DNA from 3 places in the Sphingobium sp. R-21 genome. Region 1 is predicted to be linked to each of the others. Evidence: riboswitches for the same ligand, from Rfam matches in the RefSeq annotation. Region 1 holds a riboswitch; each other region holds the start of a gene.

Region 1 (4,276 bases):
GGCCCGCTGCCACGATCCAGCCGGTCATGGGCGGCGGCCCTGTCCATGGATCAGCAGGATCGAGAAATAGGCGGTGACATCGGTCGCCTCTGCCAGCGGCGTGATACGCTGATCCGCCATCGTCGCATATTCGATCAGCCAGGCGCTGTCCTGTCGGCCGGCCGCTTCGATCGCGCGGCGCAGCTTGGGGAGGTTGCGGCCGATCTTCATCACCGCCAGCGCATGGCTGTCACGGATGCGGCGGACGAGTTCCTCTTCGGGCAGCGTCGCCATCAACACGGTCAGGACATCGTCCCCCCAACTGATCGGCGTGCCGCTGGCGGTCCAGGCGCCGGACATGCCGGTGATGCCGGGGACGATCTTCACCGGCGCGGCGAGCCGGCTGTGCAGATGCATGAAGCTGCCATAGAAGAAGGGATCGCCCTCGCAGAGGACGACCACATCCTCCCCGCGCGCGGAGAGTCCTTCCAGATGCGCGGTGCAATCGGCGTAGAAGGCCGAGAGAAGGTCATTGTAGCGGGGATCGGACAGCGGGATTTCCGTCGTCACCGGATATTCCATCGGGAATTCGACCGCATCGGCGCGCAACATGCCCTCCACGATGCTGCGGGCATGACCCGACCGTCCCCGCTTGCGGAAATAGGCGATATGCCGCGCGTCGCGGATCAGCCGGTCGGCACGGACGCTCATCAGGTCCTGGGCGCCCGGTCCCAGGCCAACGCCGTGGATGGTCCCGCCTGTCATTCCGCCGGGCTCGCAATGGCATTGACCGCCGCGACCGTGACAGCGCTGCCGCCAAGGCGGCCCTCTACGACGCAACAGGGGACGGGTTGGGCGTGCCAGAGCGCCTCCTTCGATTCTGCCGCTCCGACGAAGCCGACGGGACAGCCGATGATCGCGGCCGGTCGAGGGCAGGCGGGATCCTCCAGCATGTCGAGCAGATGGAACAGAGCCGTCGGCGCATTGCCGATCGCGACAAGCGCGCCTGCCAGATAAGGCCGCCAGAGTTCAAGCGCGGCGGCGGAGCGGGTGTTGGACATGCGCTCCGCCAGCGCGGGCACTTGCGGATCGTTCAGCGTGCAGAGGATGGGATTGGCGGCCGGCAGGCGCTTTGCGGTGATCCCTTCGGACACCATGCGCGCGTCGCAGAGGATCGGGGCGCCGGCCTGAAGAGCGGCGATGGCAGCTTCTGCGAAGGAGGGAGAAAAGCGGATCCGGGACGCAAGTTCGACCAGTCCCGCCGCATGGATCATGCGCACGGCGATGCGCTCCTCCTCGGGCGAGAAGCGGCCGAGATCAGCCTCCGCGCGGATGATGCGAAAGGACTGCCGGTAGATGGCGGCGCCATCGGTTTCATAGTTTTGGGGCATCAGGGCCTTCCAAAATGGGCGAGGACTTGGTCGGCGGTCATGCCGGCCAACTCCGGCGATGATCCGGCGGGGCCGTTGCGGGACAGGTCGAAGCGGCCCTGCCTGCCGGTGAGAACAAGGTCGGCAGGCACCTGTCGGGCACAGCCCTTGGCGCAGCCCGACACATGCAGGGAGCCATCGACCAGCGGTGCGAGCCGGGTGGCGAGGCTGCGGGTCGCAACGCTGGCCTGCGGGCATGCAGGCGCGCCAGGGCAGGCATCCATTCCGAGCAGCCGGTCAATGGAGAGGTTGTCGGCATCCTCCTTGGCTCCTTCGAGGATCAGGCCGCGCCAGGGGGTGATGCGCACGGCGCAGACATTCCCTTTTTCCGCCAGCGCGATGAGGCTGTCGGCATGGAACTGGCCGAAGGGAATGCCGTGAAACGGGCCGGCTGCCGCCGCCAGCGCTTGGGAAGGCGGGCGGGACGGCGCGGGCGCGACATCCGCAACGGTTGGCAGAGGAGCTTTGTGCCGGGCTGCGCGGCCAGATGCTGCCCCGCCCGTGGCCAGAAACCAGTGGAAAAGGGCGCTCAGGTCGCGAGCCGCGTTTTCGACGCTGGTGGTAGAACCGAGCATCCGTCCGTCCATCCTCAGCAGCAGCATGCCCGTTGCGCTGCGTTCGAAGCGGAAGTCCGCGGGAACAGCTGCCAGACAGGGCGCAGGGCCGGCGTCGATGGCGATCCCGATCTTGGGGGGAAGTTCGGGCATTTCATCAAGATGCTCGATCAGGCTGAGGGCGATGTTTTCCGTGTCGTCCCCTGGCGAGGAATCGGGCGTGAGCAGGACATTGCCGCGAGCCTCACGGCCAGGATCGGGATCGGCGAGGCCAAGAGCGATGAGTTGCCGGAGCAGTGGAGCATGGCTTTGCTCCGCCACGCCGCGAAGCTGGAGCGCGGCGCGGTTGGTAAGGTCGATCAGGCCGTTGCCGTGCGAACGCGCCGCTTTTGCAAGTCCGATGGCCTGCGGCACGGTGAGGCGGCCCAGTCGGGGGCGCACCCGTACCAGCAATCCGTCGCCTGCCGTCATCGGACGCCATGCCGATGGACACCAGCCGCGAACGGCGGCGGACGATGCGCTTTGCGCGTCTGGCAACGAACTTCACCTCCCACGTCGCAACGACGACCGGAGGATGTCCCCCAGCCGCATTCGTCGCCCGTGCGGAGAACCGAGCCGTGACCATCCCCTGGACCATGGCTAGAGCGACCTTTGCGTTCGGCAGGTATCCTGGCTTGCGGGTCGTCGCCTTGGCACGGGCCTTCCCGGATTGCTCCAGTGGCTGGCCATCCCGGATGGGGGGCCGTCCTTGCCTTGCTCGCCGCTTACAGTTGCAGGGACAGCCGCGGATTAGGGAGCATCCTCCCGCACCGCGTTCCCATTTAAGCCCCTCGCGGGGCACCGACGCGATCGATGGAGCGGGCGGAACCCGTTCCAGCAACGCCTCATAGGCGGGGAGGACGGGAAAGGAAAGAGCCGTTCAGCGGCAATCGTCAGCGCGTGACGATCGCGGAATGCCAGTCGGTGCGATGTTCCCAGCCCCGTCTTTCCAGTTCCGGCGTAGCCTCTTCGCTTACAGGATAGCCCAGGCATATCAGCCCGAGGCAGCGCCAGTTGCCGGGAATGGCGAGCATCGCATCCACCGTCGCGGGATCCAGTATCGACACCCAGCCCAGCCCAATGCCGCGCGTGCGGGCGGCAAGCCACAATGTGTGGATGGCCATCACGCAACTGTAGCGGCGCGCCTCCGGCATGGTGATTGCGCCCAGCCTGTGCCCCGTTTCAGTGCCTTCGTCGCAATAGACGGCGAACAGCACGGGCGCTTCGCGCAGACCGTGCAATTTGAGGCTGCGGTAGAGCCGGTCCTCCTCTCCATCGTAGATCTTGCCCGCTCTGGCGATCTGGGCATCGACATGGACGGCGAGATCCTCGCGCAGCCCCGGCGTTTCGATCCGGACGAACCGCCAGGGCTGCGAAAGCCCCACGGACGGGGCGCTGTGCGCAAGGGCGAGCAGCCTTTCCACCTCGCTTTCGTCCAGCGGGTCGGTCAGGAAATGGCGCACGTCGCGGCGCAGGTGGACCAGATCCTCGAAGGCGGCGATGTCGAAGGCGGTGTGTGTCAGAATTCGATTCCCGGCTGGGCCTTCACGCCGCTGCGGAAGGGATGTTTGACAAGCGTCATTTCGGTGACGAGATCGGCCGCGTCGATCAGCGCTTCGGGCGCGTTGCGGCCGGTGATGAGCACATGCTTCATCGGGCTTCTGGCGGTCACGGCTTCCAGGACCTCTGCCACGGGCAGGTAGTCGTAGCGCAGGACGATGTTGAGTTCATCGGCAAGGACCATGTCATAGGCCGGATCGGCGATCATGCGTTTCACCTCATCCCACGCTTCGCGCGCCAGGGCAATGTCCCGGGTCCGGTCCTGCGTATTCCAGGTGAAGCCTTCGCCCATCGGCTTGAATTCGACATTGTCCGGAAACGCATCGAACACCCGTTTTTCTCCGGTGGTCATCGCGCCCTTGACGAACTGGACGACGCCCACCTTCCTGTCATGGCCGATGGCGCGGACCACCATGCCCAGGGCGGCGGTCGTCTTGCCCTTGCCCTTGCCGGTGTGGACGATCAACAGGCCCTTTTCCTGCGTCTTGGTAGCCATGATCCTGTCATGGGCGGCCTGTTTCTTCTTCATCTTTTCGGCATGTTGTTCGGGCGTGCGTTCGATCATTGCGAGGCATCCTTGATTTGGGAGAGAAGCATGGCGGCGCTGTTCGACCGGGGCTTCCAAAGGGCGCGGTCCAGCGCTTCGTGGAGGCGGGCGGCGGTTTCCCGCAGGGCTGCCGGATTGGCCTGCGCCATGAAGGCGCGGACCGTCTC
Region 2 (4,276 bases), on a different replicon from region 1:
TCAGTTGCAGCGTCACCGAAGCCTCCACACCCTTGGCGGACCGCTGGCCGATCTGTTCTATGGGACTAGTCGGCGTCTGCTGCGCCACCAGCTTCTTCTTGACGATACGATAGGCCGCCAGAGTGGCGCTGCCCTTGCCATCGAGGAACATGGCCTTGATGCCGCCCTCGACCTGATCGCCGGTCGCGTTGGTGAAGGCGAACTGGGTCGCATTGGTGGTGAAGGTGGTCAGCGTGCCGAGCGGATCTACGCCGGTCGAATATTGCCCATAGAACGAGATATTGGAGGTCGGCCGATAGACGCCGCCGATCCGCCAAGTGGTGTTGCGGAATTTCCGATTGGTCGCACCATTGGGAAAGGCATTGACCTCGCTGGTGCTGCCGTCCGGGTTATAGACGATGTTCCAGCGTTGCACCTTGTCACGCTCGTGCCGGATGCCTGCGACCACCGAAAGCTGATCGGTCAGCGCCAAGCGGTCTTCGGCAAAGAAGCTATATTCGTTGGTCCGCGTGCGATAGCGGGGCGCGATGCCCTGCGTGTCGTAGAACAGGCCCGGATCGAAGTCGAAGGGATCGACAGCATCCTCCTGTGGGTCCGATCCGAAATCATTGGAATAAGTGAGCTTGATGAGATTGGCGTCGAAGCCGACGACCAGATCGTTTTTCAGGCCCGCAATCGGCTTGCTAATGCGGATGGTCGCCTGATCGCCATATTGGGTCTGGTCATGGAAGATGCCCAGATTGTCCATTCGGTTGATCAAGCCGGTGTCGTCATTGTAGAAATAGCTCTCCAGATTTTTGAACAGACGCTTGCTGGTAAGGCGATAGGCGGCGTTGGAGAGGGTGATGCCTTCGGCCACCGTCCAGTCGGCGGTCAGCGTGGTCCGATTGTCGCGATAGTGCAGGCTGGCGTCGGCGACATTATAGTTGCGCCGCTGGTTGTCCTTCACCAACGCCCCGTCGATCAGTGGCGTGCCGAAATATTCCATCGGCCGCTGATTGCCATAGTCGTTACGCAGGGTGAGCGTGAAGCTGTCGCTTGGCCGGAAGCGCAGCGCACCCGAGAGCGCGAGGCTCTTGGAATGGCCACGGTCGACATACCCGTCCGACGCCCGGTAGCTGGCGTCGATCCGGTAGGAGAGCATCTCGCCCAGCGGTCCACCGACACCTGCCGCCGCGCGCCAGCTATCCTGCGAGCCATATCCTGCTTCCGCGTCAAATTCGGTGCGTTCGGCATTGGGGGATCTGGTGATGATGTTCACCGCGCCGCCCAGTGCGCCCTGTCCGTAGAGCACGGAGGCGGGGCCGTTCAGCAATTCGATCCGCTCGACATTCCACGGATCGGTGGGGAAGGTGATCGTGCCCGCGACCGGGAACAGCCGGACACCATCAACCAGTTGCAGCACTGAACCCTGACCGGAAAAGCCGCGCAGCGACAGGGCCGTGCCGCCATTGCCCGGATTGGCGGAGGTGGTGACGCCCGGTGCACGGGTTACGGCCGACATTATGTCCAGATCGCCCCGAGCGCGGATCGCGTCGCCATCAATCTGTGCGACGCTGGCTGGCGTTTCGAGCGCGGTCAGCCCCAGGCGCGATCCGGTTTCCGTCTCTTGGAGCAATGCTCCCGGCCGAACGCCCGACACGATGATTTCGGCTGAGCTGTCCGCGGCGGTTTCCGCGCCGGCCTGCTGCGTCGTGGTGGCGGCCAGCCCGGTGGCCAGCCAAAATCCTACATTTTTCCATTCCATTGCATGTCTTCCCGGCGTCACGCGACATTCGGGTGGAGACGTGCCGCCAGCGACGGTCGGCGCACGTCAGCAGCCGGACGCCATAGAGCGACCGCCACGCGAACCGATGCGGCCTCCACCGCCCGTTCGTCGCTCAAACGGAAAGATACCGTGCCTTGGCCATCCCCTGGACCGGGCAAGAGCGACCAGACGCTGGCAGGTCTCCTGGCTCGCGGGTCATAGCTTGATGCACGGCCTTCCCAGACCTCGCAGGATTTAGCGTCCGGTCCAGTGGCTGCCTCCTCACACTGGAGGAAGCGATATGCATCGCGCTCGCCGCTTACAGTTGCAGGGACAGCCCCGGATTTGGATGGCCGGAGCCATCCTCACCGCGTTCCCTTTTAAGCCTCTTTCGAGGCACCGGCGCGATCATGCCCGGGACGATGAAGCCATCGTCCCGGGCAGAGGTGCGTTAGCGGGAGGGTCAATGCTCCGCAAGAGCCTAATCTCACGCCGCCGCGAGACCGAGCCAAGGCGAGATGGCCGATATCCGCATGAGAACCAGGCGCTTAACCAGCGACAACAGGACACGGGATATCGCGAGTATGGGCCAGAACCCGGCTGAGTCCGTCGTACAGCCGGATGCCATGGTTGCTGATCCTGATTTTCGCCGTGCCGGGCTGCTAGCCGTCAATCAACATTGCGGCGCTATCGCGACTGCCGAATGGTCAGACTCGGCATCAACCGAAATTCCGGCTTCCTTGCGCTCGGAATAGCGATCCACAAGTTGCGCCGCATGCGGTCGCATAAGTACCGTAAAGCGGACCAATTCCTCCATCACATCGACGATGCGCTCGTAGTAGCTCGACGCCCGCATCCGGCCGTCTTGGTCGAACTCCTTGTAAGCCATCGCCACCGACGACTGGTTGGGGATCGTGAACATCCGCATCCAGCGACCCAGCAGGCGCAGCGTGTTGACGGCATTGAACGATTGGGAGCCGCCGGACACCTGCATGACTGCAAGCGTCCGCCCTTGCGTCGGCCGCATCCCGCGAATCTGGAGCGGCAGGTGGTCGATCTGCGTCTTCATGATGCCGCTGATTTGGCCGTGCCGTTCCGGGCTGCACCAGACCATGCCTTCCGACCACAGCGCATGCTCGCGCAATTCATGCACCGCAGGGTGATCGTCTCCCGCCACCTGATCTGGCAGCGGCAGGTCGCTGGGATCGAAGATCCGCGTCTCAGCACCGAAATATTGCAGCAGGCGGGCGGCCTCTTCCACGGCGAGGCGAGAGAAGGAGCGCTCTCGCAGCGAGCCGTAGAGCAGTAGAAAGCGCAGAGGCGGCTGGTCCGGGCCAAGGCCAGCGGCGGGACGAGCCAGCGCAAAGGCCTTGTCCAAGGCAGGCAGATGATCGGGGGCGGTGAGTTCACGCAATCTCATGCGGCAATGGCTTTCTCATACCAGGGACGGGTTCGCTTTACCAAGGCGACAATGGACAGCATCACCGGCACTTCCACCAGCACGCCTACGACCGTTGCCAGCGCGGCGCCGGAACTGAGCCCAAAGAGGCTGATGGCGGCGGCCACAGCCAGTTCGAAGAAGTTGGAGGCGCCGATCAGCGCCGAAGGGCCGGCGACGCACCACGCCACGCCGAAACGGCGGCTGAGCCAGTAGGCGATGCCGGCGTTGAGATAGACCTGAAACAGGATCGGCACGGCAATCAGCGCGATCACCAGCGGTTGCCGGATGATCTGCTCACCCTGGAAGCCGAACAGCAGCACCAGCGTCAGCAGCAGGCTGGCAAGGCTGATCGGGCTGATGGCGGACAGGAAATGCTGAAGTCCCTTCTCGCCGCCGCGAAGAAGCGCTCGGCGGAGCAGTTGGGAGATGATAACCGGGACGACGATGTAGAGCCCCACCGACAGCGCCAGTGTGTTCCACGGCACGGTGATTGATGCCACGCCCAACAGCAGGCCGACGAGCGGTGCGAAGGCAAAGATCATGATCAAGTCGTTCAGTGCCACCTGGCTCAATGTGTAGTTCGGCTCACCGTCGACAAGGTTCGACCAGACGAAGACCATTGCCGTGCATGGCGCTGCGGCCAGCAGGATCAGGCCCGCAATATAGGACGAGGATGCGCCTGCCGGCAGCATCGGGACGAACAAATAGCGGAGGAAGAACGTCCCGAGCAGCGCCATCGAGAATGGCTTGATCGCCCAGTTCACCACAAGGGTGACGCCGATACCGCGCCAGTGTTGCCGAAGGCTATGCAGCGCGCCGAAATCGACCCGCAGCAGCATCGGGATGATCATCAACCAGATCAGCCCCGCAACGACGAGGTTGACGTTGGCGATCTCCAGCGCTGCGATGGTCTCGAAGGCGCTCGGGAGCAAATGGCCAAGACCGATCCCGATCGCGATGCACAGGGCCACCCACAGCGAGAGATAGCGTTCGAACAGCGACATGGTCGTCAGTCCTTCCCGGAAGCAGCCGGCGCGGTCGCGATGCCGCCGCCCAAGGGAAGCTGCATGTAAACCGTGTCGAGCCAG
Region 3 (4,276 bases), on a different replicon from region 1:
CTTTGGCCGATCGGCGGAAGAGATGGCGCATCTGGCGGAGGCGGGCGTTTCCGTGCGCATCTGCCCCGGCATCACCACGGCCAGCGCTGCGGCGGCGAGCGGCCATGCCTCGCTCACCCTGCGCGGCGTGGCGCGGGGGCTGACGCTGGTCACAGCGCATCTGAAGGCGGGCGAACCGCTGAAGCTGGATTGGGAAGCGCTGGCCCGTCCGGGCGGCACGATCGGCATCTATATGGGCCGGGCCGCGGCGGGCGAGATCAGCCATTGCCTGATCGCCGCCGGGCGCGATCCCGAAACGCCGGTGATGGTGGCAGTCAATGTCTCCCTGCCGACGGAACGGCTGATCCGGGGCAAGCTGTCGGCTCTGGCCTTCCTGGTGCGGACGATCAGCGACGAAGACCCGACGCTTCTGCTGATCGGGGAGGCGGTGGCCGGGACGCATGCGCCGGTGGAGACCATGGCGGCTGTAGCCCTGACCAAATAACGACCCGCGAAGCGGGATTCCCGTTCAAAGCCGGAACGGGATGCTTTCGCGGCTTGCCTCGTTCAGGTGCCTTGGCGGAAGCACTCCATTCATCGACTGTCCTTTGCCAGAGCCTGCAGATCCTCCGGCCGGTTGATGTTGGGCAGCACGAATTCGGGCCGGTCGATGATCCGGGCGCCGACCCGCTCCAGCCAGCCCCGGATCGATCTGTTATTGTCCTCCGCCAGATGGGCATCCAGTTCGCCCGCCAGCGAAGCGGGCCAGAATCCGGCCAGTTGCTGCCCCTTGAGGATGGCGGGTTCAGGGCCGATCAGGGCCTGCGCCAGGCCGTCCGGATAGGCGGGCACGTCGCACCCGGTCGTCAGCACGGCGTCATAACCCTGCGCCAGGGCATGATGCAGCGCCGCGTTGAGGCCGCCCAACGGCCCCATGTCCGCGGCGGGCCGATCCGCCAGCCCGATCATGCCCTCCACCTGCCGGCCGCATACCACGACGGTTTCGACATGGCGGCCGAGAGCCTCGACCGCATGCTCCAGCAGGGTGCGCCCCTCCAGCATCGCCTGCGCCTTGTCGCTGCCGAACCGGCTGGACCGCCCGCCAGCCAGCACTGCCCCCATCAGCCGCATCATGCGCCGCCGCCTATGATCCGGGCATAGCTGTCGGGATCGACATTGCTGCCTGAAATCACCACGACGCCGGCCCCTTCGGCAGGCGGAGCAATTCCGGCCAGCATGGCCGCCAGCGATGCGGCTCCGCCCGGCTCGACCACCAGCTTGAGCACGGAAAAGGCAAAGCGCATCGCGTCGCGCACCTGATCGTCGCTCACCGCCAGGCCCCCGGACAACAGCGCCTGGTTGATGGGAAAGGTCAGCGCTCCCGGCGTCGGAGACAGCAGCGCGTCGCAGATCGACCGCGCATCGGGCGACACGCTTTCCCGCTTGCCGCTGGCCAGGGACCGCGCCGTATCGTCGAACGCTTCCGGTTCCACCGCATGGATGTTGACCTCGGGCATGCGCGCCTTCACCGCCGTCGCGATCCCCGACACCATGCCGCCGCCGCCGCAATTGACCAGGATCTGGCCGATCTTCGCGCCAGCTTCGGCGGCCTGCTCCATGATCTCCAGCCCGATCGTGCCCTGGCCCGCCATGATGAAGGGATCGTCGAAGGACGGCACCAGCACCGCGCCCCTCTCGGTCGCCAGCCGCGTGGCGATCTCCTCCCGGTTATCGGTGAAGCGGTCATAGGCAACGACTTCGGCGCCCAGTGCCCGCGTGTTCGCCGTCTTGATCGCGGGCGCGTCGGCCGGCATCACGATCGTCGCCGCGATCCCCAGCAAGCGCGCCGCAAAGGCGACGCCCTGGGCATGATTGCCCGATGACCAGGCGACGACGCCTGCCTTTCGCTCCCCGGCGTCCAGCCGGGCCAGCCGGTTGTAGGCACCGCGGAACTTGAACGATCCGCTGTGCTGCGCGCCCTCGAACTTCACCAGCACCCGCCGGCCGCAGCGGGCGTTGAGCGCCGCATTTTCCAGCAGGGGGGTGCGGATGGCGGCGGGGGCGATGACCCGCGCCGCATCCTCGACATCGGCGGCGTTGATGGCGAACGACATGCAATCTCCTTCTGCGGCTGCCCCTTGGCATGGCCGCCGCTTTCCCTTATGGCGCCCGGCGCGGGCAGGGCAAAGCCCCTGCGCGCAAGGAAGATCGCGCCGGTGCCCGGAAGGGCTGAAAACGGGAATGCGGTGCGGACGGGAAGCCGTCCCAATCCGCGGCTGTCCCTGCAACTGTAAGCGGTGAGCGCGATGCACTTCGGCCCCCAGGGCCGGCCACTGGACGCAAGTCCGGGAAGGCGTGCATCGCCGCATTGACCCGCGAGCCAGGAGACCTGCCGACGCATGGTCGCTCTTGCCTTGGTCCAGGGTATGGCCACGGCACGGTGTTCTCCGTCTGAGCGACGAAGCGGCGCGGGGCCGCATCGGTGTGGGGGAGGGCGCGGGCGCCAGCCATTTTCCCCTGTCCGGCCGCATGAGCGGACGCCCTGAGCCATGTTGCATCGCGCTCAGGGGGAAGACAGACATGTTGAGGATTTCCGTTTCCATCGCCGCCTTGCTCGCGGCCGCACCTGCGCTGGCGGAGGATGAGATCATCGTCACCGCGCTGGGCATCGAACAGCCGCGCGACGAGGTCGGCCAGGCCGTCACCGTGATCGACGCCGACACCATCCGCACCCGCCAGAGCGTCAGCGTGGTCGACCTGCTGGCCACCACGCCGGGCGTGCGCTTCAACCGCAGCGGCAGCCTGGGCGGCGTGACCGGGGTTTCGTTGCGCGGCGCGGAAACGACGCAGACGCTGGTGCTGATCGACGGGGTCAAGGTCAACGACCCCAGCGGCATCGGCGACATGTACGATTTCGGCAATCTGCTGACCGGCAATATCCAGCGGATCGAGATTTTGCGCGGCTCCAACTCGATCGTCTACGGCAGCCAGGCGATCGGCGGCGTGGTCAACGTCATGACCGGAACGCCCGGCACCGGCTTTGCCGGCAATGCCTCCGTCGATTACGGCTACAGCAATACGCTGAACGCGAAGGCGGACGTTTCGGGCGGCAGCGGCATCGCGTCGGGCGGCGTCGGCATCGCCTATTTCAACACCGACGGCATTTCCTCCGCCGCCAGCGGCACCGAAAAGGACGGCTATGAGAATATCGCCGCCAATGCCAGGCTGAAGCTGTCCTTCACCGATACCCTCAACCTCGACCTGCGCGGCTATTATATCCATGCCGACCTGGATACCGACAATGGCGTGGTGGACAGCACCACGGACTCCTCGAAATCGGATCAATATGTCGGCTATGCGGGCCTCAACCTCGCGCTGTTCGACGGCAGGCTCACCAATCGGGCGGCCGTCACCTGGTTCCGCATCGACCGCGACTATACGTCCGCTTTCGGGCCTTATGCCTATTCCGGCACCAATTTGCGCTTCGAATATGAAGGGGTCTACCAGCCGGTCGATCAGGCGAAGCTGGTCTTCGGCTATGAACATGAGCGGCCCGACTATGATTTTTCCGGCTTCGGTTCCACCGAACGCCACAAGGCCGATATCGACAGCGTCTATGCGCTGGCCGTCGTCAAGCCCCTTGCCGGCCTGTCGCTGACCGGCGGCGTGCGGCATGACGATCACAGCCAGTTCGGCGGCGCGACGACCTTCGGCGCCAACGCCAACTACACGCCCAATGCCGGCGCGACCAATATCCGCATGAGCTATGGCGAGGGGTTCAAGGCGCCGTCGCTCTACCAGCTTTACGGCGCCGATGTCGGCAATGCCGGCCTGCGTCCCGAGCGGTCGAAAAGCTACGATATCGGTTTTGACCAGAGGCTCGACGGCGACCGGGCGATCCTCTCCGTCACGGCGTTCCGCCGCGATACCAGAAACCAGATCAACTATGATTATTCGATCGGCCTCTATGGCGGGTATAATAATCTCGACCGCACCCGCGCCAAGGGGGTGGAGGCGATGCTGACGCTGAGGCCGGTCGATGCGCTGACCGTCACGGCCGCCTACAGCCATGTCGATGCGCGCGACCGCAGTAGCGGCGCCCGGCTGCCCCGCCGCGCCCCCGACGCGGTCAGCGTTTCGGCGGATTATGTCTGGCCCTTCGGCCTGTCGACCGGCGCCACCGTGACGATGGTGGGCGACAGCTTCAACGACGCGACCAATCTGGTACGGCTGGACGGCTATGCGATAGCGAACATCCGGGCGTCTTTTCCGATCATGGAGAAGCTGGAAATCTATG

What was found. Region 1 has a riboswitch for cobalamin ahead of ACN9MX_RS19985 (cobalamin biosynthesis protein CobG). Riboswitches for the same ligand answer to the same signal wherever they lie in the genome.
Region 2: another riboswitch for cobalamin. It lies ahead of ACN9MX_RS06965 (TonB-dependent receptor); the one in region 1 lies ahead of ACN9MX_RS19985 (cobalamin biosynthesis protein CobG).
Region 3: another riboswitch for cobalamin. It lies ahead of ACN9MX_RS07550 (TonB-dependent receptor plug domain-containing protein); the one in region 1 lies ahead of ACN9MX_RS19985 (cobalamin biosynthesis protein CobG).

What each region holds. Positions count from the first base shown of each region.
Region 1 is NZ_CP184375.1:1,175,579-1,179,854, forward strand. Features, by position in the region: gene cobJ (precorrin-3B C(17)-methyltransferase) at 1-28, opposite strand, end outside; gene cobI (precorrin-2 C(20)-methyltransferase) at 25-744, opposite strand; gene ACN9MX_RS19980 (precorrin-8X methylmutase) at 741-1,370, opposite strand; gene ACN9MX_RS19985 (cobalamin biosynthesis protein CobG) at 1,370-2,434, opposite strand; cobalamin riboswitch at 2,605-2,823, opposite strand; gene bluB (5,6-dimethylbenzimidazole synthase) at 2,896-3,525, opposite strand; gene cobO (cob(I)yrinic acid a,c-diamide adenosyltransferase) at 3,522-4,127, opposite strand; gene cobN (cobaltochelatase subunit CobN) at 4,124-4,276, opposite strand, start outside.
Region 2 is NZ_CP184374.1:1,474,473-1,478,748, reverse strand. Features, by position in the region: gene ACN9MX_RS06965 (TonB-dependent receptor) at 1-1,747, opposite strand, end outside; cobalamin riboswitch at 1,925-2,166, opposite strand; gene arsH (arsenical resistance protein ArsH) at 2,421-3,167, opposite strand; gene arsB (ACR3 family arsenite efflux transporter) at 3,164-4,192, opposite strand; gene ACN9MX_RS06950 (GNAT family N-acetyltransferase) at 4,198-4,276, opposite strand, start outside.
Region 3 is NZ_CP184374.1:1,592,565-1,596,840, reverse strand. Features, by position in the region: gene cobA (uroporphyrinogen-III C-methyltransferase) at 1-484, shown strand, start outside; gene mobA (molybdenum cofactor guanylyltransferase) at 574-1,110, opposite strand; gene ACN9MX_RS07555 (threonine ammonia-lyase) at 1,110-2,093, opposite strand; cobalamin riboswitch at 2,177-2,390, shown strand; gene ACN9MX_RS07550 (TonB-dependent receptor plug domain-containing protein) at 2,560-4,276, shown strand, end outside.